Regions from separate parts of the Grylomicrobium aquisgranense genome, predicted to be linked through region 1. Evidence: riboswitches for the same ligand, from Rfam matches in the RefSeq annotation. Region 1 holds a riboswitch; the other holds the start of a gene.
The links. A riboswitch is a leader RNA that binds a small molecule or an ion and turns the genes downstream of it on or off. The one in region 1 is predicted to bind lysine.

Region 1 (11,383 bases):
TATCGCTGTCAGCCTGCGGGGTAATGGACGGCATGTCATTTCTGCTTTTCTAATCAAAGCGGTGATGAAAGGAACAATGCTGGCAATATGACTCAGTCAGCATATTGCGCCGGATCCCGTTCACCATATTCACATAGCGCTTTGAAGCAAGCAGAACATCAAGAGAAGCATCATGCAGATTGCCAAAAGCAATATTGCCATCATAGTCAAGACAGCAGGGAACAAGCGTGCCATCAGCCAGAACGCCAATCTGATCCACCGCACCATGACAGCGGCCCTTTATACTGCTTTCAACGTTCTGCTGTCCCGGCCAGGTAAAGGCATTGTCAAAATCAACGTACACATGCGGCATGATCTGATAGTTCGCATTGCGCACAGATGGCACAAAGGAATAGTGATCCTGCAGATACTGCAGGATCTTTTGGGCATTGTCATGATGCAGTGCATCATCCCGCCAGAACCGGATTTCAACAGTTGGATGGCCCTCAGTACTTGCCTGATTCATGACTCTTTGTATCTGCTGGATCAGATCTGACGGATCTGTATTCTGATATGGTACCGACTGCAGGGATATGGATAGTTTGCGCAGAGAAGAATGCGATAAAAGATCCGGATGCATGTACAGCAGACTGCCATTGGTCACAAGCTGCACCTTCATTGCATGATCATCACAGATCGCCATGATCTGATCAAAATCTGGATGCAGCAAAGGCTCACCCTGGACATGCAGGTAAATATAATCGGTATATTTCTTCACCTGCGGAAGCAGGGAGGCAAAAAAGTCAGGTGACATTCTTGCAGGGCGACGGTGATGATGGGCACAGAATGCACAGGATAAATTACATTGATTGGTAATCTCAAGATAGACGCGTTTGATCATGAGCACCATTATAACAGCGGAAACAGACAAAAAAAGAGGCACATGCCTCTTGTTGAATCAGTTGTGGATAAAGCTGCGCAGGAAGTTCTTTGTAATTTCACTGTCAGGATTCTGAAACAGCTTTTCAGGCGTTCCCTGTTCCTCAATAATACCGTTGTTCATGAACACAACCCGGTCAGAAACATCTCTGGCAAAGGACATCTCATGCGTTACCACAATCATCGTGAGTCCTTCCTTGGCAAGATCCTTCATAACATTGAGAACCTCACCAACCATTTCCGGATCCAGAGCACTTGTCGGCTCATCAAAAAGCATCAGCTTCGGATCCTGACACAGAGCACGGGCAATTGCCACACGCTGCTTCTGACCGCCGGAAATCTGTCTGACATCTGCCTTGGCAAAGTCGGCCATGCCAACTTTGTCCAGCAGTGCCATTGCTTTTTCCTCAGCCTCTTTGCGGGATCTGTGCAGCACCTTCATCTGCGGCTTGACACAGTTTTCCAGTACATTCATGTTGTTGAACAGATTGAACTGCTGGAAACACATGCCGACCTTGGCGCGGTAGGCATTGACATTCTTTGTCTTGAGAATATCATTGCCAAACACTTTGATCACGCCGCTGTCCGGCTTCTCCAGCAGATTGATACAGCGTAACAGGGTAGACTTACCAGAACCGGAACGGCCGATCAGGCAGACAACTTCACCTTCATTGACATTGAAATCAATGCCCTTCAATACTTCCAGACTGTCGAAGCTCTTATGAATATCCTGGATTTCAACTAACGGTTCACTCATTTCAGGGCTCCTTTTTCTGTTGTCTTGCGTCTTGCCAGTTTGATGCTTTCAGGTGAAGTATCACTCATTGGCAGTGTCATTTTGCTGCCTTTGTTCATATGCTTTTCAATTGCATTGAGAATTACGGCCGCAATCAGGTTGAGGATGAGATAGATCATTGCCTCAATGAAGTACGTTTCTGTAAAGTGGAAGGTTGTTCCGGCAATAGACTTCGCCTGGAACATCAGCTCGGTGATGGAGATAATCATCAGGACCGAAGAATCCTTGATGTTGACAATCAGCTCATTGCCAATGGCAGGGAAGGCATTGCGTACTGCCTGGGGAAGCACAACCGAGATCATGGTCTGTGCATTGGACATACCCAGTGATCTTGCTGCTTCTGTCTGACCGGGATCCACGGCCTGAATGCCAGAACGGATGATTTCTGCCATATAGGCACCGGTATTGATCGAAATAACAGTTAATGCTGCCTGCAGTGCTGTCCAGTTGAAGACATGCAGCAGGGCATAATAGAAGAACAGAGCCTGAACCATCATTGGTGTTCCACGGAAGATGGTGATGTAGATGTTGGCCAGAATATCGAAGAATTTTTTGACGAAACGAGCAGGTTTTGGTGTTGTGTAATCCGGTTTTACTGCGCGCAGGCCGCCAACAAGCAGACCAAGAAGATAACCGCATACTGTACCAACGATGGCTACTAACAACGTAGTGCGGATGCCAAGCAGCAGGCTGGACCAGTAAGTCCTCAGAATATCAATGACGTTTTGAATAAACATGAATACTTCCTGCTAACTTTTAGTCCTGGGATGCCGGCTGGTTCTTGACAGCCGTCTCCATCATCTGTTCACGCTCATCATCGGAAATGGTATCCAGAGCACTCTGCAGAGAATCCAGCAGATCCTTGTCATCCTTGCGTACAGCAACAGATACGGACGCATCCTTATCAGCACCCGTGAAGCCCTTGCCATCCTCGAAGGTAATGTATGTCAGATCCGGATTTGCCTCAACAACACCCTTGGCAACCGGCAGCTCTGATGTCACGGCATCCACAGCACCAGACTGCAGTGCCTGAATAGCAGCCGGGAAGGTCTCAGCACCAGGCTGATGCTGAACATTCGGAATCTGATCAATGATTGTATCGTACAGTGTGTTCAGCTGGCCAATGACCTTCTTGCCAGAGAAGTCTTCCAGCGATGTGGCATTGGCAAGATCGGAATCCTTCTCAACAATGATCACTTCAGTAGAAACATAATACGGTGTTGTGAAGGCAACTTCCTGTTCACGCTCCTCAGTATCTGTCATACCAGCGATGATGGCATCAATCTGATTGTTCTGCAGAGACAGAATCAGGTTGTCCCAGTCAAGCTTGACGATCTTGACCTGCTTGTTGGTCTTTTCCGCAAGCTTTTCCGCCATCATGACATCATAGCCATCGCAATAGTCAACACTTGTAATCTGCTGGGAAGTATCGGTCTTCTCAGTGGTTGTCCAGTTATACGGTGCATAGTTGCACTCCATGCCTACGCGGAGTGTATTCGCATCAGCACTTGCAGAAGCAGATGCAGCCGCAGCGGAACCAGAACCGCAGCCAGCCAGCATGACGGCACATAATGCAGAAACAGAAACAGAGCGAATTGCGTTTTTCATTTTCTTTTCCTCCCGAATAAGAAAACCGTATGCTATTACACACACGGTTTATTTACATCCGGTAAGTAATAGCGCCTCTTCTTGCGAAGGAGTGGCTGAGATGTTTTCCCAGCCCCCACGCTGCATGCCTGCCAGCATGCACGTTCGGCGGTGATTGCCTTTCACTCCATTCACAGCCCGCCGGCTCCCGGAGTTACTCATCTGCACCGCAACCTCTATTCAGTTTTCTTGTGTAAAATGTAACACTGTGAAAAAAATTGTCAACTGTCAGTTGTTATCATTTTCAGCCAAATTGGAAATCATGACACATGCACAAATGCACCCGAGGCCGGATGAATACCTGCGGATATGTTATAATGGGCCCGCTATGGATGCTGTACTATTGCTCAACAAACCAGCTGGAATGACCAGCTTTGCGGCAGTCCGCAGATGCCGCAGTCTCCTGCAGGAAAAAAAGGCCGGACATACCGGCACGCTGGACCCCAATGCCACAGGACTCATGATTGTGCTGCTTGGCAGATATACAAAACTTGCACCATACTGTATATCGAATCATAAACATTACATTGCCTCTTTTTCCTTCGGAAAAGAAACCGATACCCAGGATATCTGGGGAAACGTTCTGCAGGAGGATATACCGCAGCCTGTTTCCGATGCGCAGCTGCAAAGTGCCTGCCTTCCTTTTCTGGGCGACATTCTGCAGGTACCCCCTATGTACTCTGCAATTAAGATCAATGGTCAGAAACTGGTGGATCTGGCCCGCAAAGGACGGGAAGTAGAACGCAAGGCAAGGCCGGTGCATATCAGTTCTCTGGCCGTGACAAAAAAGGGTGACAACCTGTATCAGATGGATGCAGTTGTCTCTTCTGGTACCTATATCCGCACCCTGATTCAGGATTACTGTCATGCACTGGGACAGATCGGGACAATGACATCGCTGCAAAGGGTATCCATCGAGAATGTAAATCTGTCACAGGCAGCTGATTTTGACTGTCTTGAAAAAGGTATTGTTTCACCCAGGATGGTCATTGATCCAATGTGGCTCCAGGTGGATGGAAATCCGTATGAAAAAGAAATCCGCTGCGGTAAGCCGCTGGCGCTGGATGTGCCTTCATCCACTATTGTCCTGTGCAGCCATGATGATGTCCTGGCTGCCTATGAAAAAAAAGAAGATGGCTTGTACCACTGTCAAAGGGGGTTGTTCTGATGCGCATTATCCGCGTAAGTCTATCAAATCTGAAGAGAAGCAGGACGCCGATGTGTGCCTGCATCGGTTATTTTGACGGCCTGCACAAAGGCCACCAGAAACTGCTGTCAGAAACAGTTGCTATGGCAAAGCGCCACAATTGTGAAACCGGCATGATCACCTTTGATCCGGATCCCTGGGTCGTCATTAAAGGTATGCAGCACGTCCGTCATATCTCCACGATGCGCCAGCGCATGAACCTGGCTGTCAAGCTGGGCATGGACAATATCATCCTGCTGGAATTCACCCGTGAAATGAGCGAACTGTCTCCACAGGATTTCATTGACAAAGTGCTTGGCTCTTTGAATCTGCAGGGGCTTGTATGCGGCTTTGATTTTCACTTTGCCTACAAGGGCACCGGTGATACCGAATTTCTGAAAGCACATGTCCCATATGAAGTGGAAGTGGTACCGCCGGTAGAGGATGAACATGGCAAGATTTCCTCGACCCGCATTTCACAATGCATCACAGAAGGCAGAATGGAAGAAGCCAAACGCATGCTTGGCTATCCGTTTGCCATAGAAGGCAAAGTTGTCCATGGCCGCCACCGCGGCACCGGCATGGGCTTTCCGACTGCCAACGTGGAATTTGACGATGAATACCTGCTGCCCAAGACCGGTGTCTATGCTGGCATTGCAACGGTTGGCCGCAAATCCTATGAAGCCATGATCAACCTTGGCCGCAATCCTACCTTCAATGATATCGACCATCTTTCACTGGAAGCGTATCTGCTTGATTTTTCCGGAGATCTCTATGACCGGCACATCAGTCTTGCCTTTTTGAAATACATCCGGCCCGAGGTCCGCTTTCAGAATAAAAACAATCTGATCATGCAGCTGGAACAGGACTTAAGGGATATCAGAGATTATTTTGACCATGAATGAAGAATATAGAAAACGCATGCAGTCACTTCTGGGAGAGAAAGACTGCCAGCGCTATTTTGCATTGCTGGATACTGCCCCAAGGAGAGGGTTCCGTGTCAATACACTCAAGATTGACGATGACAGCCTGTTTGCATTAACGCATCTTGAAAAAGAAAAGACCCCGTTTGCGAAAAATGGGTATTATCTGCACGGGGAAACCGGCCTTGGTGCTACCCCGGCAGCTGTAGCAGGACTGTTTTATATGCAGGAGCCAAGTGCTTCCGCAGCCGTCACCATTCTGCATCCTGAAAAAGGCATGAAAGTATTGGATCTTTGCGCAGCACCTGGCTCCAAAAGCACCCAGATCGCCGAGATGCTGGACAACACAGGCTTGCTTGTCTCCAATGAAATCAATACCAAAAGAGCAGGCATTCTGCTGGAAAACATCGAGCGCAGCGGCACTGCCAATACCATGGTGCTGAACAGCGATACAAAACATACAGCCAATGCCTTTCCTGCTTTTTTTGATGCTGTGCTCTGTGATGCACCATGCTCTGGGGAAGGTATGATGCGTAAAAACGAAGAAGCGCGCAGACAATGGAGTGAGAAGCTCGTCTATGACTGTGCTTCTTTGCAAAAAGAGATCCTTGACAATGCCTATGCATGTCTGAAACCAGGGGGAAGAATGGTCTACTCGACATGCACCTTTGCACCTGAAGAAAATGAGATGCAGATTTCTGCTTTCCTGCAGCGCCACCCTGATATGCATACAATTCCCATTGATGTACCGTTCGGCCGGCCGGCACTTGCGTGCAGCGGTCATACAGAATATGCACGCCGCATTTATCCAATGGATGGCGGCGAAGGACATTTCATCTGTCTGATGGAAAAGCAGGATGATACAGAAATCTCGTCATCCACAGGGCTAATCAAATCTGAGCAGCTGCCTGCCTGTGCGGCAAAATTCCTGCAGGAAAATCTGGAGAAGCCATACCCGTATATGCTTTCAGTCAGAGGCAGAATCTATGGCGGTGTCTCACCGTTTTATCAGGCGGATGGATGCCGCCTGATGCGCCATCAGGTTTTCCTTGGTGAAGAACGCAATGGGCGCTTTGAGCCTGCCCATAATCTGTTCACCTCTGCCTGGGGAAGCTTTAAGAACAAAGTGGAACTCAGCGATGATGAGGTATGCCGCTACCTGCGCGGAGAGGTTATTCCCCGTGCCATGGACAGGGGATGGTACGCTGTCTGTTTCAAAGGATATGTGCTGGGCGGTGCCCACAGTGACGGCAAAATGCTGAAGAACAAATATCCCAAGGCACTGCGGCTGAGGTGATGCAGACATGGAAATGAAGTTGTTTGATTTTATTGACGATACCATCCGGTATTACAACCTGCACAAAGCAGGCTATGAATATGTCATGGGACAATTGCAGCAGTTCTGCAGGCTGCTGTGCCAGGATGACAAAGATGCCGTTGTCTCTCTGCAGAGCCGCATCAAGGCAGAGGATTCTCTCAAGGAAAAACTCATCCGCAATCAGTTCTATCTGCAGTGCAAAGACGGCGAAGATGCCATTGCCCATCTGTCTGATCTGATCGGCATTACCATACAGTGCCGTTTTATCCGCAATGAAAATGAGATCTATCAGCACCTGTTCCGTCATTTTGATCAGCCGCAAACCGGTTATGCCTGCGCAAAAGAGAATGAAAACTGCTGGCTGAATCTGCGCATGCCGCAGCCCCAGTACCAGCGCAATGGCTTTACCATCTATCGTCTGGATGGCTATTATCTGTTTAATGGCACAAAGGTGAACTATGAGCTGCAGATCAAGTCCATGGTGCACAATTTCTGGAGTGATATCGAACATCAGGTTGTTTACAAGAATCCAGATTTTGTCGTATATGACCGCTTCAATAAATCTATGCTTGGCGCCATCCGGGATAATCTGGATGTTGTCGACAGACAGCTGGAAATCATGTACAACGAGATTTCGGATGAATCAAGCCGCAAGCAGATCGGCATGGATGAGAAGGGCTTCAAGGTCTTTACTGCCCAGAGCATCAACGAACTGGTCAACCGGAAAATGATTGAGTCCGTCGGCTTCACAACGGATTTTAAAAAGTGCAGTGCCATTCTTGCGCAGTACATCTATATCCGCGACTTTGTCAACGGCACGCACAACCGTGAGATGATGGTGGACTATCTGGAACACCTCAATTACCTGGCACAGTCAGAAATTGACTTCAAACAGGAAATCTTTCTCGAAAAACCGTATGTCAGCGAAGATGTTTTCTGCAGTAAACTTGGCACATTCTGGCAGTCTGTGATCAATACCGATTTCCAGTGGCATATCTTCTTTGCCATGCTGTTTTCCATTCAGCCCGGCAATAACTTTGAGGATATGGATGACTTTGTCCATGTGATTGAAAGGCTGCTTGTACAGCCCGGCTGGTTTGCATCGACGTTCACTAACTATCGAGACAGAGAAAGACAGCAGACCCATGATGTGCTTCTTTCTGTACTTGCGGAAGGACTGATCAGCTGCGGTAAGGTAGACATTGTGCATGAGGACAATCTGCACAAAGTCATGGAAATCTTCCGGAAGTTTGTGAGCTTCTGTGAAGAGAAATATCCGGATTATCAAAGCTTTGCGGACAGTGAGAAAGCAGTGCGGACAACACTTTTGCATCAGATCAGCATTATTTTCCAATAGGTGCCTGCTGGGAAGATGCTATAATAAACAACAGAAAAAAGGAGCAGTAATATGGCGCAGGATTATGTAATTCTTGACAAGAAAAATGAGAATGGAATGATTGCCATCAATAAATCGGTCTTTGAGTCGATTGCTGAGATCAGCATTGGTGATATTGAAAACGCTGTGGCAGTAAAGGAGACACGTTTCTCCAAGCCTGTATCTGTCAGAATTGATAAGGGTGAGCTGCTGGTCACGGCGGATATTAAGGTGAAGTATGGTGCCAATGTGAATGCCACGGCAGAACTGCTGCAGAATAAGATCTATGAGAATATTCTGTTTATGACCGGGTATAAGGCATCAGATGTCACTGTGAATGTCACAGGATTTGAGATTTAACTTGACAAAGAGGCAGTTAACAGGTTTAATAGACAGGTAATCTGAAAGACGGAAAGAAGAAGCACCGCTTCTCACCCGAGTATCCCATGGGATCTGGGTAGAAATGCCGAAGAAACGATTTAGGAATCCAAGGCAGGTGCGTGTATCGGTACCTGTTTTTCAGTTATATGAGGAGGTTTGCTTGGCAAAGTACAGAAGAAGTAACAGTAACGGTAAAAAAGGACCGGAAGACCTGGTTAACGAAGCAATTCGTTTCCGGGAAGTTCTCGTCATTGGCCCGGATGGTGAACAGCTTGGCACAATGACGCGTCGCGAGGCACTCGATAAAGCATATGACATGAATCTGGATCTTCTTTGTGTTGCACCGAATGCCAAAGTCCCGGTCTGCAAGATCCTCGACTATGGCAAGTATCACTTTGAAGCACAGAAGAAAGCCAGAGAAGCGAAGAAGAATCAGCATGTTACGGAAGTGAAGGCACTGCGTGTCTCACCGGTAATTGACCAGCATGATTTTGATACCAAGCTGGAACGTTCCAGAGCTTGGATCGAAGATGGACAGAAAGTCCGTATCGATATGAAGTTCAGAGGAAGAATGATTACCCGTCAGGAAGTCGGCCGTGAAATTATGCATAAGTTCATGGACGGTATTTCTGATATTGCAAACGTTGAGAAAGCCCCCAGTATGGAAGGCAACACAATGTCTGTTGTGTTTGCACCAAAGAAGAAATAAGGAAAAGGAGAAGTCACTATGAAAGCAAAAGCAAGAAAGCCCAAGAAGATCAGAATGAAGACAAAGAAGACCTTCGCAAAGCGTTCTAAGATTACCGGCAGCGGCAAACTCGCTACAAGCCACAACTACATTTCGCATTTTGCAGCTAACAAGACTCACAAGCAGAAGATGCATCTGAGAAAGCGTACAACTGCAAATAAGACAGATTTCAAGCGTGACAAGCAGCTGCTGCAGGGTTAATTGGAGGATAGGTAAAGATGAGAGTTAAAGGATCAACACCTACACGTAATAGACGTAAGAAGGTTTTAAAGCTTGCCAAGGGTTATTTTGGCAGCAAGCATCTGCTCTACAGAACAGCCAATGAGCAGGTCATGCGTTCCCAGCGTTATGCGTTTGCTGGCAGAAAGCAGACAAAGAGAGACATGCGCAAGCTCTGGATTGCCAGAATCAACGCAGCTGTCCGTCCTTATGATCTGTCCTACAGCAAGTTCATGCATGGTCTGAAGCTGGCCAACATCAACATCAACAGAAAGATGCTGTCCGAGATCGCCATTCATGATGAGAAGGGATTCAAGGATCTGGTTGACGCATCCAAAAATGCGCTGAACGCATAAAAAAAAGATTGCTTTCAATTTCTGTCTGTAGTAATATAGGCAGGCACGAGGGAAACCTCGTATGGCGAGTTGGTGAAGCGGCTTAACACACCGCCCTCTCAAGGCGGCATTTCACGGGTCCGAATCCCGTACTCGTCACTGAATAAGATTCCTCAAGGAATCTTTTTTTATATTCTCTGTTATTACGCATAAGCATAAAAAAACCGGCTTTTCAGCCAGTTTTACTAACTCATTAAGCCTGTTCAGCCGTTTCCTTTTCCAACTGTGCAATGGAAAGATCCAGACGGCGCAGCGTTTCTTTCTTACCAAGAATCTCGGCAATTTCAATCGCACCGCCAGGTGTAAACTGTTTGCCTGAAATGGCAAGACGCAGCGGGAACAGCACCTGTCCATTCTTCAGACCCATCTGCTTTGGCAATGCAAGCAGTACTTCGTGCAGATGATCCTGTGTCCAGTCTTTCTCATCAATCTTCTCCAGAGCCTCTTTTGCGGCTTTCAGAGAAGTCAGAGATACCGGCAGTGTTGTCTTCATCTTCTTGTTCACATACAGATCTGTACTGAAGGAAGGGAAGACATCAAAGAAATCGACCATCTCCGGAATCTCAGTCAGTGTGTTGGCACGCTGCTGCAGAATTGCCGCAATTTTCTTACCGTCAAAGTTACCCTTGACACCCTGTTCAATATACGGCTTGACCAGCTTGTAATAGCTGTCCAGATCCATATTGCGCAGCCACATGCCATTGATCCACTTCAGCTTCTCCGGATCAAAGATGGCGCCAACCTTACCAATACGTTTCACATTGAATGCTTTGGCAAGCTCATCCAGTGTGAAAATTTCACGGTCATCCTCTGGCGACCAGCCAAGCAGGGCAATATAGTTCAGAATTGCCTCAGGCAGATATCCCTTGGCAACCAGATCCTGGAAGGACGCATCGCCATTACGCTTGGAAAGCTTATGATGCTCATCCTTCATAACCGGCGGGCAGTGAATATAGCGGGGAATATCCCAGCCGAAGGCATTGTAAATCAGATTGTACTTCGGCGTCGAAGACAGATACTCCATACCTCTGACAACATCTGTAATACCCATCAGATGATCATCGACAACGTTGGCAAAATTATAGGTAGGGAAGCCATCACTCTTGATCAGAATCTGCTCATCCAGTGTCTCATTGTCAACTGTGATGCGGCCGAACACTTCATCATCAAAGGATGTTGTGCCTGTTTCCGGAATGGTCTGACGAATGGTGAAAGGCTCACCCGCCGCAATCCGCTTCTCTGCTTCTTCAATCGTCAGCTTCTTGCACGGATCATCATACTTGAAGGACTCACCGCGTGCTTCCTGCAGCTCTCTCTGGGCATTGATCATGTCCTCATCACAGAAACAATAATGTGCACCGCCCAGGCGGATCAGTTCCTTTGCATACTTCATGTACAGACCGCTCTTGACACGCTCAGACTGTACATACGGACCAACCGGACCGCCGACATCCGGTCCCTCATCATGATCCAGATG
Region 2 (19,592 bases), on a different contig from region 1:
GTTTTTCAGGCCATGACATCATGTTTTCCTCCAATGACACCCCTGCCCAGGACTTTGCGCTTGCCAAAGAGATGAATGTTCTGGTGAATTTTGATGATATCGGTCATATTGCTTTCTTCGAGAAACGTGCAGGTTCTCTGCCAGAGACCGTGTGCTGCCGGTACAACCAGGGCGGTGTGTTCACGCTTGGCAAAAGCAAGGAAGGCTTCCAGGTCATGGATACACCAGGCGAGTCCAAGTTTGGCATGACGCGTGAACAGATTTTCTCTTCTTTTCAGATTCTGCAGAAAAAAGGCGTGAAGCATTTCGGCCTGCATGCTTTCCTTGCTTCCAATACATTATCGAATGACTATTATCCTTCCCTTGCCAGAATCATTTTCCAACTGGCCGTCGATCTGCACAGGCAGTTAGGTGTGCATATTGCCTTTGTCAATCTGTCCGGCGGTGTTGGTATCCCCTACCGGCCTGAAGACAAAGAAAATGATATTCTTGCCATTGGTGCAGGTGTGAAAAAGGCCTATGAAGAAATACTTGTGCCCGCAGGCATGAAGGATGTGGCCATCTTTACCGAAATGGGGCGTTACATGACCGGTCCCCATGGGTGTCTGGTGACCCGTGTGCTGCACAAGAAGAAAACATACCGGGAATATCTTGGCGTGGATGCCAATTCATGCAATCTGATGCGGCCTGCCATGTATGGCGCCTACCACCACATCACGGTTGTGGGCAAGGAAAATGAACCCTGCACACATGTCTATGACGTCACGGGCAATCTGTGCGAGAACAATGACAAGCTGGCTGTGCAGAGAAAACTGCCGGAGACTGATGTTGGAGATCTCTTGATTATTCATGATACCGGTGCCCATGGTTTTTCGATGGGCTACAACTACAATGGCAGGCTGCGCAGCGCCGAACTGCTGTTAAAAAAAGACGGATCTGTCATTGAGATCCGCCGTGCAGAAACACCTGAGGATTACTTTGCCACCCTTCGCTGGCCGAAGTAATTGTTTATTTTGCCACCAAACCTTGATGAATGACCCTGATCGTCTTTTCAAAGTCTTCTTCATTGACGCCGATGATCACATTCATTTCACTGAACCCAACATCAATCATGCGGACATTGATGCCTGCCTCTGCCACCAGGCCAAACAGCCTTGCGGCAAAGCCGACATGCCGGATGATGCCTTCGCCAACCACAGCAATCAGGGCAATGCCATCTTCAATGAAGAGATTGTCTGGTGACAGCTGTGCCTGCAGATCTGCCAGCAGTGCTTTGCGGCAGTCTTTCAGATCTGCCGTTGGTACCAGAATGGACATCGTGTCAATTGATGTCGGGTTATGTTCAAAGGAAACACCATGTTCTGCCAGGATTGACAGAGCTTTGGCACCAAAACCAATCTGTGTATTCATCATGGCTTTCTCGATCTGGATGTTCGAGAAGCCTTTTTTACCGGCAATGCCAGTAATCGGCTGATGGGCTTCTGTCCGCTGTTTCGTCTCTGAGACAATCCATGTTCCCTGTACGTTTGGATGGTTGGTATTGCGCAGGTTAATAGGAATGCCGGCATTGCGGCATGGAAAGACAGCTTCTTCCTGCAGCATGCCTGCACCCATATAGGAAAGCTCACGCAGTTCCTGATAGGAAATCGTATTGATGGGCTTTGCCTCTGGCACAAGATGGGGATCGGCTGTCAGAATGCCATCCACATCCGTCCAGTTCTCATAGGCATCTGCCTGTACGGCTCTGGCAGCCAGGGCACCGCTGACATCTGATCCACCCCGTGGAAAGACAGCAATATTTCCCGCTTCATCACTGCCGTAGAAGCCCGGGATCACACCATTGGCATGGGCGAGCATCTCCTTCTTCATGAAACGGTATGTCAGCGGCTCAATCAGATGATGATTCTCGTCAAAGAAGATCATGTCCGCAGCTTCCAGAAACGGCCAGTTCATGTAGGCCGCAAAGATCTTTGCATTCAGGTATTCACCCCGGCTGACAAGCCAGGCGGTGCTGCCGGTATCCAGCTGATTCTGGATCACTTCAAACTCATGATCCAGATCGAAGGTGATGCCGGCATCACGGATGATGTCGGCGTACCGCTGCTGGATCTTTGCCAGAATGGAGGCAGTGTGGCGGTCTTTGTCCAGCTGATAGAGAAGATCTGTGACTTTCTGATCGCCATCAAACCGTTTGCCGGGAGCAGAGACAATCACATATCTTCTTTCCGGATTGGCAAGCAGAATGTCCTTTACTTTTTTCAGCTGGCTTCCCGAGCAGCAGGAAGTGCCGCCGAATTTACATACAATCATTGTTTCTGTTCCTTTCCATACGCTTCCACAATGGCAGCGTGCATCATTGCCCCGATGGCAAGACAATTTTCATCCGGGCAGAACAGCGGACTGTGCAGTCCCGGTCCGATGCCGGTGCCAAAATGATAGAAGGAGCCCGGTCTTTCTAGCAGATAATAGCCAAAGTCTTCCGTTGTCATGACCGCTTCTTCCTGGATGCAGTGCTCTTTGCCAAGCAGTGTCTCAGCAGTCTTTTGAACAAGCTGTGTTTCTTTGAGACTGTTAACCACGCCGGGATATCCTTCATGCATATGAATCTCTGCCTGTACGGATAATGCACTGGCGATATTCTGGATCTTCTGCTGTGCTTCCTGCATGAGCTGTTTTCTTTTTGCCGTGCTGCAGACACGGATGATGCCGGCAAAAGACGTGGAGGAAGGAATGACATTGCGCACATTGCCGCCATGCAGGCTGCCAATGGTGACGACCTGGCGGTTTTCTCCTTCGCCTTGTGTCATCTCCTTGAGCGCACAGCACATTCTGGCAGCCGCATACAGGCTGTCCGTGCCCTTTTCCGGCTGGGCACCATGGCATCCCTGTCCATTGACGGTGACATCAAAGGTAGCCGCAGCGGCATAAAAGCCGCCTGGTTTATAACCGATTGTGCCTGCCGGAAGCGTTGGATCACAATGCAGTCCAAACACCGCAGATACACCATCCAGTACACCTGCCTGGATCATCCTTTGTGCACCGCCGTCACCCTCTTCATCCGGCTGAAACACAAAGCGCACAGAGCCTGTATACCAGTCTTCATGTTTCTTCAGGATAGCCAGTGCACCAAGCAGAGCTGCCATATGCAGATCATGGCCGCAGGCATGCATGATGCCCTCATGACATGAGGCATAGGGAAGCTGTGTTTCTTCCTTGATGGGCAGTGCATCAATGTCTGCACGCAGCAGTACACATGGCTTGCCGGCGCCAATGGTGCCAGTGATGCCGGTACCGCAGATTCTTGTGTGAGGAATGTCCAGATCATCCAGAATACGTTCGATTCTTTGATCCGTTTCCTGTTCGTGATTGCCAAGTTCCGGATGGGCATGGAACTGCCGGCGCAGATCGATCATCATTGGCAGCAGGTCTTCTGCTTCTTTCTTCCAGTCATGCATGTGTATTCTCCCGCAATTGTGTTACAAACAGCTTCATGCGGCGCATGGCTTCCTGAAGCTTTTCTTCATTGACGCAGCTGGACAGACGGATACTGCCAGGCATGCCAAAGGCACTGCCCGGCACGGCTGCAACGCCTGCCTTTTGAATCATTTCTTTGCAGAAAGTTTCATCATCCATGCCGAATTCACGGATACATGGAAAGACGTAAAAGGCTCCCTGAGGTTCTGGTACCGGCAGCTGCATATCGAGCAGTGACTTGTATAGAAACATACTTCTTCTGTGATATGCTTCCTTCATTTGGGCAGGATCATAGTCCAGTGCCGTCATACAAGCCTTCTGGAACAGGGATGGCGGGCAGCTGATGGCATAGATATGCACTTTCATGAACGCATTGATGAAGTCCTCACTGGCACAGACATACCCCATCCGCCAGCCGGTCATGGCATAGGGCTTGGAGAAGCTCTGTACAAGGATGCACTGATCCAGAATGTCAGGATATGACAATAAGCAAGGCACTTCGTCAAGGAAACTGAGCTGCTCATAGACAGCATCGATCAAGGCATACATGGGATGCGTCTTCATCACATCATGCACTGCCTGGATGCTTTCTGCATTCAGGATGGTGCCGGTTGGATTGTTGGGTGAGTTGAGGATGATTGCTTTTGTTTTGTCACTGATGACGTTTTCAAGCATTTCTTTGTGCATCTGGAAATCTGCTGTGGACAGATCCAGAAAGACTGGCACTGCCCCGCACAGATGGACCAGATTGACATAGGCTGGATAGGCAGGCAGTGGAATGATGACTTCATCACCAGGGTTCAGAATTGTATACAAAGAGGAAAACAGGGCTTCGGAGGCACCGATGGTGATGCATACATTTTCCTTTGTATATCTGGTATGGCGGCGGCCGTTTTCAAAAGATGCCGCTTTTGCACGAAGTTCATCACTGCCGGCATTGGGACAGTAGTGTGTCTCCTTGTTTTGCAGTGAATGAATCACTGCATCACAAATGGGTTCTGGTGTATCAAAGTCCGGTTCTCCAATGGTCAGTGAGATACAGCCCGGTGTCTGTTTTGCCAGGGTATTGAAGGCACGGATGCGGCTGGTGCCGACATCATGGAGTCTCGCATTGAAGGTCAGGCTCATAGATTGCGCAGGCTTTCCTGCAGTGCAGTGGCACTGTCTGTTTTGGCATCGCGCATCTTGACGATCTTTGCCGGGCAGCCTGCCACAACGGCATTGGCCGGTACATCATCAATCACAACCGCACCAGCTGCTACAACCGCATTTTCTCCGACTTCCACACCTTCAATGACAACTGCATTGGCACCAACCAGCACATGGTCATGGATGGTAACCGGCTTGGCACTGGCTGGTTCAATCACCCCTGCCAGTACGGCGCCGGCTCCAATATGGCACTGTCTGCCAACAATGGCTCTGCCCCCGACTACGGCATTCATATCGATCATGGTGCCAGACCCGATAACAGCCCCGATATTGATGACTGCCCCCATCATGATGACCGCATTTTCACCGATTTCCACATGATCACGGATCAATGCCCCCGGTTCAATCCGGGCATGCAGATCTCTGACCTGCAGTAATGGCACCGCGGAATTCCGGCGGTCTTCCAGCACTTCCAGAGAAAGGATATTGTCTTTGTTCGCTTCCAGGATTGGTTTCAGCTCTTCCCAGTCGCCAAAAACTACCTTGTCTGTATCGCCATATACTCTGGCATTGCCATAATCGATCGGATTTTTCTCTTTCACAAAGAGCTGCACCGGTGTTTTCTTCTTCGCTTCTGATATGAAGCGGATCACTTCTTCTGTATTCATCCTGCTAACATCTCCTTCATCGTATACAGGCCGGCATTTTGTGAAACCAGGAATCTGGCAGCCTGCAGGGCGCCTTTGGCAAACAGACGGCGGTCATAGGCATGATGGCATAACACAAGTTCTTCTTCTCCATTGCGGATATGCACTTCATGGGTGCCGGTTTCATTGCCAATCCGCAGACTGTGAATGCCGATCTCATGGGGATCGCGCTTTCCATTTTCATGCCTGCCGATGTTGTACCAGGCATCCGGTCGTACTTCTTTGACGGCATCCGCCAGCATCAAAGCAGTGCCGGATGGTACATCCTGCTTGTCATGGTGGTGAATCTCCACGATTTCTACATCCGCATCCGGAAACATCTTTACGGCATCACGGACCATATTGGCTAACAATGCGATCCCAACACTTGTATTGCCAGTAAAGAAGATGGAAATCTGCCTGGCTGCATCCACAATCATTGCTTTTTCGCTTGCCGTATGGCCGGTTGTGGCAATTACTGCCGGTACGTGATGGGCAATGCACCAGGGCAGAAAATCCTGTACAGTGGAATGATGGGAAAAGTCAATCACAACATCGCCAGTTTCTTTCATGCCGGCAAAGCTGGCATATTGATGCGCGCTGACATCATCCGGATAGCTTCGTGATACGGCTGCCACAAGTTCTTCCCCTTCCTGGGCAAGCTGCTGTATGAGAATCTGTCCCATCCTGCCAGCTGCACCGCTGACAATCATTCTCATAACAGGCCCACCTCCTGCATTCTTGCTCTCAGCTGGGCTTCGTGTTCTGTCTCCATTGTTACAAGCGGCAGGCGCAGGGTATTGGTGCCATAGCCCATCAGTGCCATAGCAGCCTTGACGGGGATCGGATTGGTCTCGCAGAACAGGGCATGGATGAGCGGCAGATACTGCAGCTGCATCTTTCTTGCCTGTTCGATATTGCCTTCCAGATAGGCATGCACCATAGCAGAAGTTTCCTTTGGCAGCAGGTTGGACAGGACAGAAATGACGCCCTGGCCGCCCAGGCTCAGGATCGGGATGATCTGGTCATCATTGCCGGAGTAGATCGTGAAGCCTTCTGTAACGGAGGCAGCGATATCTGCAATGGCTGAGATATTGCCGGAAGCTTCCTTGATGGCATCAATGTGCGGATAGCTGGAAAGCTCTGCGACGGTTGCAGGGGCAAGAGAAATACCGGTGCGGCTTGGCACATTGTAGAGAATCAATGGCTTTGTGGAGGCATCGGCGATGGTCTTGTACATCCTGATGAGGCCCCGCTGGGTTGTCTTGTTGTAGTAAGGCGTCACCACCAGGCAGGCATCATAGCCAATCTGGCAGGCATACTTTGTCAGATCGCAGGCATAGGCGGTGTCATTGGAACCTGTACCGGCAATCATCGGAACTCTGCCTCTTGCCTGATTTACCGCAAACTGGAGTACTTCTCTGTGTTCTTCATCAGAAAGCGTGGAGCCTTCACCGCTTGTACCGGCAATTAACAGTGCATCAATCCCCTGTTCAATCTGCCAGTCAATCAGTCTGCCCATAGCTTCATAGTCGACACTTCCGTCTTCCCTCATCGGGGTGATCATGGCGGTGGCTGCACCGCGGAATACTGTTTCTTTCATGCGTGATATCCTCCTTTGGCCGAAGCTGCAAATGAGGATAAAAAATGCCGGTTTGCAGTAACGCAAGCCGGTATTCATCGCATTCTCCCACTTGAAGGGACTACAATCCGATAGTTCTCCGCTTACGCGACAGTCATGCAGATGTTCTCTGTATGCCCAGATCAGAGTGCGCCGCTCTGTCTTCGGCAGTCTTTCCTTTCAGTCAGACACCCGGTATTGCGCATACCGCTTTGTGCCAGCCTACTCATTCCGACTGCGCCTCTATCCTGCTGTTGCAGTATTCAGTTTTGAAAGATTGTAACACTGTACGACAACGTGTCAATACAGTTTCAGAAACTTTTTTCTTTTCTAACATCAAAAAACCACACCGTTTCCAGTGTGGTCTTTGAACACATTGTTTAATTATGCACCAATGGTCTTCTTGACAAGTGCTTCTACTTCTTCTGCGGTATCCAGCTCTACTGCCTGGGCAGCCATCTTCTTCATTTCTTCATAGCTGAGAGCGTTGATCATCTTTCTTGCCCGCAGGATAGATGTAGCACTCATAGAGAACTCATCCAGACCTAGGCCAAGCAGTACCGGTGCAGCGATCTCATCGCCTGCCATCTCACCGCACATACCACACCACTTGCCATGCTTGTGGGCACCGTCGATGGTGTTCTTGACAAGACGCAGGATGGACGGGTTGAGCGGCTGGTACAGATAGGAGACAGCCTGGCTCATACGGTCAGCAGCCATGGAGTACTGGATCAGGTCGTTTGTGCCGATGGAGAAGAAATCAGCATACTTGGCCAGTTGGTCAGCCAGAACCGCTGCAGCCGGGATCTCGATCATGCAGCCGACTTCAACATCATCGCCGACCTTGACGCCTTCATTGATGAGCTTTGCTCTTTCTTCGTCATAGAGTGCTCTTGCTTCCTTGAATTCATTGACAGTCGCAATCATCGGGAACATGATGCACAGATGACCGAAGGCACTGGCTCTGAGCAGTGCGCGCAGCTGGGTGCGGAAGATGTCCTTTCTCTGCAGGCAGAAACGAATGGCACGCACACCGAGGAACGGATTCATTTCAGCCGGGAATGTATAATACTTCAGCTTCTTATCGCCGCCGATATCCAGTGTACGGATCACAACCGGCTTGCCGTTCATGCCTTCCAGAACCTGCTTGTATGCAGCAAACTGTGTATCTTCATCCGGGAAGTCGTTTTCACTCTTCATATAGAGGAATTCTGTTCTGAACAGACCGACGCCTTCGCCGCCATTGTTGAGAACACCTTCTACATCAGCCGGGGATCCAATGTTGCCAACCAGCAGAACCTTGCGGCCATCGGTGGAAACAGACGGCTTGTCCTTCATGGCTTTCAGAGCTTCCTTTTCCCTGCGGAAATCTTCAGCCTTCTGCTTGTAAGCAGCGATGACATCCTCACTCGGATTGACAATGACTTCACCCTTTAACGCATCCAGGATGATCGTGTCGCCATCCTGAACGGAATCCAGAATGCCCTTGACACCGACAACTGCCGGAATTTCCAGAGATCTTGCCATGATGGCAGAGTGGCTTGTACGGCCGCCCACTTCAGTAGCGAAGCCCTTGGCAAATTCCTTGTTCAAAGAACCGGTATCACTCGGGGTCAGATCTTCAGCAACGATGATGACCGGCTGATCCAGTGTAGACAGGTTCGGGATCTCCTTGCCGGCCAGGTTGCACTGCAGACGGAAGGAAACATCCTTGATATCAGCAGCTCTGCCCTTCATGTACTCATCATCCATGGCTTCAAACATGGCAACCATGTTATCGGAAACCGTCTTTGCAGCAAACTCGGCATTTTCCTTGTTGTTCTTGATTTCGTCTTCAATCATGGAACGGAAATCCGGATCGTTTGCCATCATCAGATGGGCATCAAAGATGGCAAGTTCCTCTTCCTTGAGATGCTTGCTGGCAACTTCCTTGATATGCTCAATGTCTGCAACGGTCTTCTTGAAGGCCGCATCCAGCTTCTTCAGTTCTTCTTCCGGATCTGCATCCTTCTTCTGAATATCCAGCACCGGCTGTACCAATTTGTAGGCTTTTGCAACGGCAATTCCCTGCGACGCAGCAATTCCTTTAAGCATTTGATTTCTCCTCCTTCAGGCATCGGTCAATCAGATCCATCACATCCTGCACGCATGTGCAGGAAAACATCGCCCCATTCGGAATGATAATGTCATACTCTGCTTCTGTATCAAGCAGGAAATCAACCATATCGCAGTTGTCCATCCCCAGTTCTGCAAACGTAGTATCGGGATGAACAGCAGTGTCTGTCTGATTGTATGGCATCAGTAATTCTGTCAACGCGGTCTGTTGTGACATGGACCATACCATACAAGAATATTAACACTCGTCAAATATGAAGGCAATGCAGGAATTCGCCGATTGCCTCCTTCCGTTTCCGGTAGAATGTCGTTCTGCTCCAGTAGCCAAGATACCAGTCTTTATCCTTCTTGTGCAGAAACTCCTCGTTGATGATCTGCCGGGTGGATGGTGAGCAGTCTGCCAGGGCACGCTCAATCAGACAGACATAGGAATGATCCGCTTCATAGATCAGCCTGCTTTCACTGATGCCTTCCATGCGGCAAAGATCAAGCCGCATCAGAGAACGGCGGTAATTGCGGGCAAGATACGCCATCATGATTTCCGCCTCCGGTTTCCGCTTTTTCTCACCCATGGCCGTCTCCGTTTTGATATGCCCCATTGTTTTCCCTATTCATCATTGATAACCTCCTGAGGGGATGATATCAGCGTGCTTTTGCAAAGAGAAAGAGCTTCCGCCATCTCTGGAGCAGCATCTTTTGCCACTTCCAGAAGGCATAGAAAAAGGAAGACGCATGCGTCTTCCTGAAAAAACTCATTTGCTGTTATCTACCTCAATGAGGCCATACTTGCCATCATTGCGGCGGTAGGCAACGGAAATCTTGCCGGTTTCCTCATCTGTGTAGATGTAGAAATCATGGTTGGACAGTTCCATCTGCAGAATCGCATCATCCAGATCCATTTCATCCGCTGTGATAGCCTTTGTCTTGACGAGTACTTCCTGCTGCTCTTCGTTCTGTTCATCCTCCTGGGCAAACGCAACAGCAAGGTTTTCCTTGTGGCGTCTGGACAGACGCGTCTTCTGCCTTCTGATCTGATCTTCCAGCTTGTCAATTGCTCTGTCAACCGCTGCATAGAAGTCATCATCCACAACTTCTGTACGCAGAATACCAACCTTTGTCGGGATGGTTACCTCAACTTTCTGTCCCTTCGGATACACCCTTGCAACGACTCTTGCAATTGTGTTGGGATCAATCAGAAGATACTTATCGAGTGTCGAAAGCTTCTTCTCGATCTGTTCCCTCATCGCCGGGGTTACCGAAACATTCTTACCAATAATTTCAAACCGCATATATGACACCTCCTGTCTATTGACGTATAGCGGTGCGCATGGCTTTTAATGATGATCTTGATATTTCCCTCTCTGCTTTTATTATAGCCGCCATGCCTTTTCTTGGAAAGAGTATGCCTGCATTGCCGCCGTCAATTTTCAGAAATTGTCTATCCTTCTTTCACAATTTTTTTCAGCCAGTTATAGACCACAATCATGGCATAGGAATCCATGCCGCAGTATTTCTTCAGGCCGTCAATGATGTCCTGGTCATTGGCACCATGTTCCTCATGATCCAGATGGCGCCATTGGGATACAGCTTCCATGCCCTGATTGATTGCCAGATCGTTGTAGCTCTTATCGTTCATCATAGCCATGATCTTTTTCAAAGACCACTGGCCGCCCATGCGCACATCATAGACCGTTCCCGTCACAAATGGCAGCTGCAGATCTTCCAGTCTTGCGGCAATGTCCAGCAGTCTGTCTGCGTATTGCGGAAAGTCATGGGCAAGTTCCTGCAGGCGGATCTTTTCTGCGGCATCCGCATTGTAGGCAAGCACGGTTCCCTCCTGTGGGATATCCTGCAGCAGTCCCTCCACCATCGCTTTTCTGTCATCATGGATGCCAAGAAAGACATTGTGGCGGATACTGCCATCGGTATCCTGCACATGGACACTGTATTCAAAGGGCAGCACATCATAAGGACGCATGCCTTCATAGGGCGGAATGGCAAAACGCTCCCATTCAAAGTCAAGGTATGTAATGGGTGTATGGATGCGTGACAGCCATGTGGAAAGGGCTGCCTTGTCAACAAACAGACCGCCGTTCTTGTCGGCAAGAATCTGGGCATACTGCATACGGGTGCCTTCAATCCGTTCCACATCCGCATCACGCAGCCTTATCCTGCCTTCTTTTTCCATGTCGTATTTATACCTGGCAGCTGACAAAGTCAGGATTGAATGATCAGGAATTTCTTTTTCATGCGGAAAGCAGATGTCATAGTAGCGGCACTTGGTTCTGCCATTGCATTTGGAAGTATGTACCGGAGCGCCCGCTGTTTGAAAGGTGCAGGCATCCATGCCATCCAGCAATGGTTTCAGATCCCGCGCATGGGCGTAAATCTGTTCTTTAACCGGTTTGGTTGGATTGTGGCTGATATTATAAAAGCAGTCACTGATGATAAACAGTTTGTCAGGATCCAGATCTCCATGGCGGACATAGTCAGGATTCAGATGGATGACATACATCTGCCTGAGTGAAATGTTGTTATGTTCCAATACCCAGACCATGGCTGTATAGAACAGCATATCATCTGCCATGGGATACAGGCCTGTGTAAACAAAGTACAGATCCCAGCCATCCCCATTCCGGTGCAGAAATGGTGCTTTGACCCGCAGGCGGTCATAGACAAATCTTGCCTTGATCAGCCAGTCATGATCTTTCATGGCCGCAAGTGCCAGAGAGGGATCGTCTCCCTTCTGTCCGATAAAAGCTTTCTCTTCATGGATGCCGAGTTTTCTGGCAGCGATATCGCTGACCTGCATATCCAGGCGCACAAAAGGAATGAATGCCGTCTTCGCAGCACCTGGCTGGTCTCTTTCCTGCCGGTCACGCAGGAAGAGGTGCGGACAGCGGGCATATTTTTTTACATCAGAAATATGGTAAATATTCATGTCAATCCCGTCGGCTATTGTAACACACAGATGTATATGCCACAAAAATGAAAACAGCAGTCCTGCATGGGACTGCTGCATCAATCATCGCATCAAGAATTATAAACCTGCGGATTTTGGCAGCATCGCAGCACCGATGATGCCAGGCTCATCCAGCTTGGAAATCACAAACGGTGTATCACGCAGTGCTTCATGAGAGAACTTCTTGTAGTTCTCAATGATGCCCGGCAGGAACTTGTCAGCACTCTTCATCATGCCGCCGCCCAGGACATAGATATCCGGGTCACAGACACAGCCGACCGTCGCAAAGAACTGACCCATGTCTTCTTCCATGGTCTTCACAATTTCCTGTGCCTTCTCATTGCCGCTGGCAGCCAGATCAAACACAGCACCAGCATGCGGAATGGCATCGCTGCCAAAGACAGCTCTGCCTTTGCGTGTGATGGCTGTACCGGAGCATTCATTTTCAACCGCACCGGCATTGAGGTAGTTTACCTTCTCACGGTCGCGGTCAATGATGATGTTGGCAACTTCACCGCCAAAGCCATGCTTGCCAGAGACAGTCCTGCCATTGACGATCAAGGCACCGCCGATGCCGGTGGACATGGTCAGATAGAAGACCGTCGAGTAGCCTTTGCCGGCACCAACAAGTGCTTCAGCAAGACCGGCAACGTTGGCATCGTTGTCAAGGAATGCAGGCATGCCGAACTGTTTCTGCATTTCACTTGCGAATGGATAGCCGGCAAAGCCAGGCAGGTTGGTGGACAGCACCATGGATCCGGCTTTTGTATCTACCGGGCCCGGTACACCGACGCCAATGCCTTCTGCTTCATTCCAGTCCGGAATTTCACGAACCATTTCTTCCAGATTTGCCATGACCTTGGCCGGACCTTCCTGACCATAGGACGGTCCCTTTACCTGAGCCAGCACCTTGCCAGTTTCATCAACCCTGGCAACTCTGACATTGGTTCCTCCAAGATCAATACCGATATAGGTTTTCATGATATTTCCTCCCGTATTATGCGGCTTCCTCTCCAATGAGATTCTGTCCGCTTACTCTTGTTAATTTTACCATAACAAATGCACCTGGCACATATTCTTTCGCAGAGCGGAAACGAATCGTGCCATCCACATTGTCCGGGGCAAATTCTTTACTGCGTCCCAGGTACATGCCAGTTAAAGGATCTTTTCTTTCCACCAGCACTTCTACAGTACGGCCGATCCGTTCAGTCAGCAGTGCCCTGCCGATTTCTTCCTGTGCGTCCAGAATCTCCTGGCGGCGGCGCATCTTTTCCTCCTGGGGCACATCATCCACCATCAGGGCAGCCGGTGTATTTTCTTCCTGCGAGAACGTAAAGACGCCAAGGCGGTCAAAACGCACCTGCCGGATCATGTCCAGTGTCTCCTGGTGATCTGCTTCCGTTTCACCCGGGAAGCCGGAGATCAGCGTTGTGCGCAGAATGGCATGTGGGAACGCTTCCCGCAGATCATGGGTCAGATCCAGAATCTTCTGTCTGCTTGTCTTGCGGCGCATAGCGTGCAGGACATGGTCTGAGCCGGACTGGCTGGGAATATCGAAGTATGGCACGATGTGACGGCACTGCTTCATGACTTCAATCAGATGATCCGGGATTTCATCCGGGTAGAGATACAGCATGCGGATCCAGTGAATGCCTTCAATGGCATCCAGCTGCTGCAACAGCTCAGGCAGATGGAGCTGATGGTCAAAGTCATAGCCATAGCGGGAACAATCCTGGGCAACCAGGGTGATCTCCTTGACGCCATTGGCAGCAAGCCTCTCTGCCTCGGAAAGGATGTCTTCCATGGGGCGGCTGTGCAGTCTGCCGCGGATGCCGGGAATGGCACAGAAGGCGCACTGGTTGTCACAGCCATCCGCAATCTGCAGGTAGGCCATCCATGGCTTGCCTGACAGTACCCGGGGCACCAGGCCGTAATTATTGGCAATCGGAACACCGAGTGTCTGGGTCAGAATCGAGCCCAGAGATGGATATTCATCGATGGAGATGACACGGTCCACTTCCGGCAGCTCCTTCTCCAGCTGCGGCTTGTAGCGTTTGGCAAGGCATCCCATCACGATCAGTTTCTGCAGATGTCTCTGCTTGAGATCCGCCATTTCCAGAATGGTATCAATGGCTTCTGTCTTGGCACTTTCAATAAAGCCGCATGTATTGATGATGATGGCATCTGCCTCTTCATAGCTTGTCGTAATCTCCTGATGAGAAAACTTCAGCATGCCCAGCAGATTCTCTGTATCCACCAGATTCTTGGCACAGCCAAGTGAAATAACTCCAATTTTCATATCACAATCCTCGCGGTATTTCATTTTATCTGCAGAAAGAGAAAAAGAAAACCCTGCTTTGTGCAGGGTTCGCTGTTAATCAGCGAGTGTTCCAAATGGATCCCATGGGGAAAGAACCACAGGTTCTTCCTTCAGTGCTTCCTGATTTTCCTTGGAGAGGTATTTCTTTTCAATGGCTGCCACATAAACATACTTGTCAAACCAGGAATCACTGGCAATGAAGTATCCTTTGTTGGCTGTCTTATCACCCCAGGAGTTTTCAATCTTCCATCTGTCCGGCTGGCCGTTTTCATCCAGATTGACGCCGGTAATGACCATGGCATGGTTCATGGCACTCTGTCTGTAGTCCAGCATATCTTCCTTGCTCATGTCGAGGTTCATGTCAAAAGTATTGGCATAGTCATACTGCCTGTCATCCCAGAGGCCGCTTTCACGGTCGCCATCCTTACCGCAGTCACAGCCAAACCATACCGGCTGGCCGTCTTCCAGCATATCGATGATGCCCTGCTTGAGTTCATCCATCGGCACATTCAGCAGTCTGACCGGGCTGCCGTCTGCGACGTTGCCAAGATACTTGACAGTATAGACATGATGGTATGGCTTGTCAGCAGTCGGTCCATTGATCACACTGATGAAGTCTTCCAGATCCTCGCCGAGATACTTCTGATAGAACTGAAGCGGCGTGACATGGTAGCTGACATGATATTCATCCTTGCTGTCACGGTAAGCAAACGTGAATTCCTTCGGCGGTAAGCCAAAGCAGTCTGCCAGCAGGCCATAGATCTCAGAAAGTGCCTGTTCATGCAGGGCATTCACCTTGTCCCTGTCACCGTCTGCGGCTGCCCTTCTGGCGTCAGCCGCAAATCTGCGCAGACGCTGGTTGAGAATGCCATTCATATTTCTTGTATGGGAAGAAGAATACGTCTCCTTCATAGCATCCTTCGGGCAGAGTCCATACTTTCTGACAATGGACACAAGCATGTTCCACTGACCGCCGTCACCCACGGCAAAGTCCAGAAGATAACGAAGTTCCGGACTGTTGAGATCACTGTCCAGTTCATTCTCCACGCAGCCCATGAACCAGTTGGCTTTTTCCAGCTTGTCATAGAAAGCGATGAAGTTCTGGGACAGTTCAAACTCCTTGATGTCATACTTATGGCCGATCTTTTCACGCAGAACATTCATTGCAGAGAAAATCCAGCAGCGTCCGGACTGCAGCTGGTTGGTTACCGGCATGGTCTTCAGATCGACGGAAAAGATATTGGGATTGGCATTTTCAGCCTCAAAGACGCGGCTGATGGTGCTGACATCATTCTTGACAAGGGCATTTCTGACAACTCTTGCCTTATCGTTTTCTGTGTACGCATGACGCATAGATGCAAGTGCACTTTCACTGATTGATTTCATTGACATGATTCCTGTTTCCTTCCACGAAACAGATCTCCTCTCTAATTTCAGCAGTGCTGATACAAAGAAGTTTACTCTTTTTAACTGTCAATGCCAACTGGCAGCTCTTCTGCTTTCAGCATGCCCTGTTCAAACAGGTAAACAATGCTGCGGTAACAGCGGCGGAAGGCCGCATCCCTGCTCATGCCCAGATTTTCAGCGGCCTGTTGCCATGTCATATGATCGATGTACACCTGCCACAGCAGACAGGCGGCGGATGCATCAATCATGGACATCATGCTTTCAAAGGTATCCATCTGCCGCATGCATTCCGAAATCTTCTGCTGATTAACCGCATTTTTCTCAATCCACAGCAGCGGATCATACGTTCTGAAACCCTGTCGTTCAAAGCGCACCGCATGCACGCCGCTGGCCCGGTAGGCAATTTCTTTTTTCTGCTGCTGCAGAATATGAACTCTCTGCACAGCATCCCGATAGCGCTGCACTGCCTTGCGGAACTGTCTGTTTGCCTCATTCTGCCTCATATGCAAAGGCATCCTCCATCCACGTATGAATACTGCGCTGCATCGTCCGCAGACAAATGCCGTATTCTTCCGACAGCACCTTCTGCTTTTCTCTTTCCACATACTGCAGAAAAACAATCTGCCTGGCAATCAGGCCATGTTTTTTCTCAATGCCATCCAGCACCTGCTCCACCTTGGACATCTGCCGGCGCAGATACATATACTGCCGCCAGATTTCAGCCTGTGCTTTTCCGTGCTGATAACCTGCATCCTGCACCTGATCCCCGCACAGCCACGGATATCTTTTCTCCAGCTGCTGCACCCACTTCCGGCAGATGTCATAGGATGCCGCCTGCCGCTTGAAATCCTTTACCTTGTTGGCTACATACGCCTGATTGATCTCACTTCTGTTCATATTCGCCTCCTGCTTCTCTATAGGCGGCAATGACGCAGATTCCCTGAAGAAAAAAAACAGACAGGAAATTTTTCCCATCTGTGTGCTGTCATCTGATATTGGTTGGAATCATGGCCTGATACTCTTTGCCGTCCTGTGATGCATGGGCGATCACAACCCTGACGCCAAAAGCTTCTTCCATGTTTTCCTTCGTCAGGATTTCTCCCACGGGGCCATAGAGCGCTCTGCCATCCTTATGCAGCAGCAGTGTCTGATCACTGATCGACAAAGCATGGTCAGGATAGTGCGTATTGAACACGATCAGCAATCCCTTCTCATGGGCAAGCTTCTGCAGCAGCCGCATGATGACAAGCTGATTGCTCAGATCCAGGCCGGTTTCCGGTTCATCCAGAACAAGGATCTTCGGATTGGCTGCCAATGCTCTGGCAATCAGCACCAGCTGCAGTTCTCCGCCGCTGATCTGTCCGCAGGATTTGCCGGCAAGATGCGTAATGCCGGCCATTTCCATGGCTTTTTCTGCCTCTGCTTCATCTGTTTTCCCTGGTGAAGCAAACATGCCAAGATACATACTGCGGCCCAGCAGAACAGTTTCTTTGACCGTATAGGGAAACGCCTGGCTGTGTGCCTGCGGCACATAGGCAAAGGTCTGCCAGAACTGCCTGGCATGCAGCTGATCTGCCGGTTTGTCATCCAGCAGAACCTTTCCCTGCCATTTCAGAAATCCCAGGATGCATTTCAGCAGCGTCGTCTTGCCAGCACCATTAGGGCCGAGAATCGATACAATCTGTCCTGATTCTGCAGAGAAATGAATATTCCGCAGGATCGGATGATCCTTTTCATAAGCAAAACTGCCATCTTTGATCATCAGTTTCATGAGACAATGCCCCCTGTCTTTTTCAGCAGGAAGATGAACAGCGGTGCCCCGATCAGGCTGGTCAGGATCGAGACCGGAATTTCAGCAGCAGTCAGTGTGCGTGCCACGGTATCTGTGATTAGCATGAACAAGGCCCCAAAGACAATCGAGCCTGGAATCATGCGGGCATTGTTGTTGCCAAACAGCATCCGGCACATGTGCGGGATCAAAAGTCCTACCCAGCCGATCAGTCCGCATCCTGCCACAATGCTGGCAGTAACACCGGCTGAAGCCAGAATAACAAGTCCTCTTGTCAATGGCAGATTGATCCCAAGGCTTTTTGCCTCTTCTTCCGGCAGAGACAGTGTGTTCAGGCGGTTTCGCATCAGAAACAGCAGAATTGTTCCAGATGCAAGGAGTGGTGAAAGCAGCCGGAGTGAGCGGACCGTGATCCCGGAGAAGCTGCCCATCAGCCAGAAGGTAATCGATGGCAGTACATCGTTTGGATCGGCGATGTATTTGACAAAGGATACCATGGCATTGAACAGTGAGGAGATCACCAGGCCTGCCAGAACAACCATGATCATGGTGCTGCTGGTATTGTTTCTGGAGCGGCCGACAAGGAAAACAAGCAGAACTGCTCCGATGCCTGCCAGCATCGCCAGCATTTCGATGCCGGCGCTGTTCATGCCAAGCAGAATGCCCAGGGCAGCACCGAAGCTGGCACCGGATGCGGTGCCTAATGTATCAGGCGTGGCAAGGGGATTGGCAAACAGGGACTGGAAGGCAGCACCGGATGCCCCCAGGCCTGCCCCTGCCAGCATGCTGAAGAAGATTCTGGGCAGGCGCAGGTTCAGGATCACCTTTTCAGCATTGGCAAGCTGCGAGCCATGTCCCATCAGAATGGAAATCACATCCTTGATGGGAACATGGTACTGACCGGTGCCAAGAGCGATGCAGGTACAGATCACCAGCAGCACAATACCAGCTGCCATGATCCACGGATACGTTTTCCTTCCGTCCTGTTTCAGCATCAGTTCCAGCTGCCGGCGTCACGGTTTGGTGTATACATGGCAGAAATCTGATCGTCTGTCAGTGTCACGCCAAACAGCTTGTTGTAGTAATCCTTGACATCAGAAGCCACATCCACATCAGAGAACAGATCCGGATAGACAGCCTGGGCAAGCCATTCCAGTGTCAATGGTGTATCAATACCAGGTGTATAGGTGCGGTAAACGCCGAGCGGCATCTTGTAGACGCGCTTGTCCTGGACAGCCTTGACGCTGGACCAGTCGTCAGAACCAATCGCATTGTTATACAGATCATCCGGTGTTGTCTTGGTGAAGTTGGTGATGATGATGACATCCGGGTTCCATTCATAGACCTGTTCCATCGTGATCTTGGCATTCATATTATCTGCCGGTACATCCTGGGCAACGTTGGCGGCCCCAACGGCATCACACCACCACTGGCCGAAGAACTTGGAAGAAGAAGTCACCATGGCTGTATCGTCATACTGGTACAGGAACAGAACTTTCTGCTTGTCGGTGACATCCTTGACCTTGTCCTGAACCTCATTGTAGACCTGGCTGGCATAATCGCCTGCCTGCGTGCCGCGCTTGCCGGCATAATCCGGATAAATCTGATCCAGCAGAGACATCCATTCCTGATAGGTCTTGATGGCATCATAGCTGAACTTGGTAGCAGAGATGCCTACAGCGGTCAGACCCGCATCTTCTAGCTGCTGCGCTTCATCCTTTTTGGCAGCGTTGTAGAAAACAACATCCGGCTGCAGAGCCGCAAGAGCTTCCATGTTGACATCATCACCATTCATGATATCCGTGTTCACGTTGAGAATATCCGGATACAGCTGGCTGAGAATGCCTGCCTTGGCCGCATTCATGGATACCGGCTCCATGGCAACAATGGAATCTGCACTGTTCAGGTACACAGTCAGCAGAGAAGGCAGCGGATAAATATCAAGGATCGCTACTTTCTCAGGATCCGTTGGCACCGTAACCGTACGGTCCGCATGGTCAGTGATGGTTACTTCAGCAGGAATTGCGGAAGCAGAAGCACTGGCAGAGGCACTTGCCGTTGTCTTGGCA

Region 2: it holds a riboswitch for lysine, as region 1 does, so the genes downstream of both, dapA (4-hydroxy-tetrahydrodipicolinate synthase) here and MOZ60_RS09275 (transporter substrate-binding domain-containing protein) in region 1, are expected to answer to the same signal.

What each region holds. Positions count from the first base shown of each region.
Region 1 covers NZ_JALBUR010000029.1:9,092-20,474, forward strand. The annotation lists gene MOZ60_RS09255 (hypothetical protein) at 1-53, shown strand, start outside; gene MOZ60_RS09260 (radical SAM/SPASM domain-containing protein) at 50-880, opposite strand; gene MOZ60_RS09265 (amino acid ABC transporter ATP-binding protein) at 938-1,675, opposite strand; gene MOZ60_RS09270 (amino acid ABC transporter permease) at 1,672-2,451, opposite strand; gene MOZ60_RS09275 (transporter substrate-binding domain-containing protein) at 2,471-3,322, opposite strand; lysine riboswitch at 3,384-3,548, opposite strand; gene truB (tRNA pseudouridine(55) synthase TruB) at 3,690-4,529, shown strand; gene MOZ60_RS09285 (bifunctional riboflavin kinase/FAD synthetase) at 4,529-5,452, shown strand; gene MOZ60_RS09290 (RsmB/NOP family class I SAM-dependent RNA methyltransferase) at 5,445-6,767, shown strand; gene MOZ60_RS09295 (RelA/SpoT-related domain-containing protein) at 6,775-8,145, shown strand; gene MOZ60_RS09300 (Asp23/Gls24 family envelope stress response protein) at 8,197-8,523, shown strand; gene infC (translation initiation factor IF-3) at 8,705-9,253, shown strand; gene MOZ60_RS09310 (bL35 family ribosomal protein) at 9,272-9,493, shown strand; gene rplT (50S ribosomal protein L20) at 9,511-9,867, shown strand; tRNA gene MOZ60_RS09320 (tRNA-Glu) at 9,931-10,005, shown strand; gene gltX (glutamate--tRNA ligase) at 10,100-11,383, opposite strand, start outside.
Region 2 covers NZ_JALBUR010000025.1:2,324-21,915, reverse strand. The annotation lists gene MOZ60_RS08860 (diaminopimelate decarboxylase) at 1-1,004, shown strand, start outside; gene MOZ60_RS08855 (aspartate kinase) at 1,009-2,310, opposite strand; gene MOZ60_RS08850 (M20 metallopeptidase family protein) at 2,307-3,455, opposite strand; gene MOZ60_RS08845 (pyridoxal phosphate-dependent aminotransferase) at 3,448-4,602, opposite strand; gene dapD (2,3,4,5-tetrahydropyridine-2,6-dicarboxylate N-acetyltransferase) at 4,599-5,291, opposite strand; gene dapB (4-hydroxy-tetrahydrodipicolinate reductase) at 5,288-6,028, opposite strand; gene dapA (4-hydroxy-tetrahydrodipicolinate synthase) at 6,025-6,912, opposite strand; lysine riboswitch at 7,016-7,184, opposite strand; gene ptsP (phosphoenolpyruvate--protein phosphotransferase) at 7,315-9,024, opposite strand; gene MOZ60_RS08820 (acyl carrier protein) at 9,017-9,244, opposite strand; gene MOZ60_RS08815 (MG284/MPN403 family protein) at 9,294-9,617, opposite strand; gene hpf (ribosome hibernation-promoting factor, HPF/YfiA family) at 9,798-10,334, opposite strand; gene MOZ60_RS08805 (DUF2779 domain-containing protein) at 10,484-11,986, opposite strand; gene MOZ60_RS08800 (ROK family protein) at 12,086-12,988, opposite strand; gene rimO (30S ribosomal protein S12 methylthiotransferase RimO) at 13,005-14,306, opposite strand; gene MOZ60_RS08790 (C1 family peptidase) at 14,382-15,719, opposite strand; gene MOZ60_RS08785 (hypothetical protein) at 15,794-16,237, opposite strand; gene MOZ60_RS08780 (hypothetical protein) at 16,224-16,631, opposite strand; gene MOZ60_RS08775 (ABC transporter ATP-binding protein) at 16,720-17,505, opposite strand; gene MOZ60_RS08770 (FecCD family ABC transporter permease) at 17,502-18,518, opposite strand; gene MOZ60_RS08765 (ABC transporter substrate-binding protein) at 18,518-19,592, opposite strand, start outside.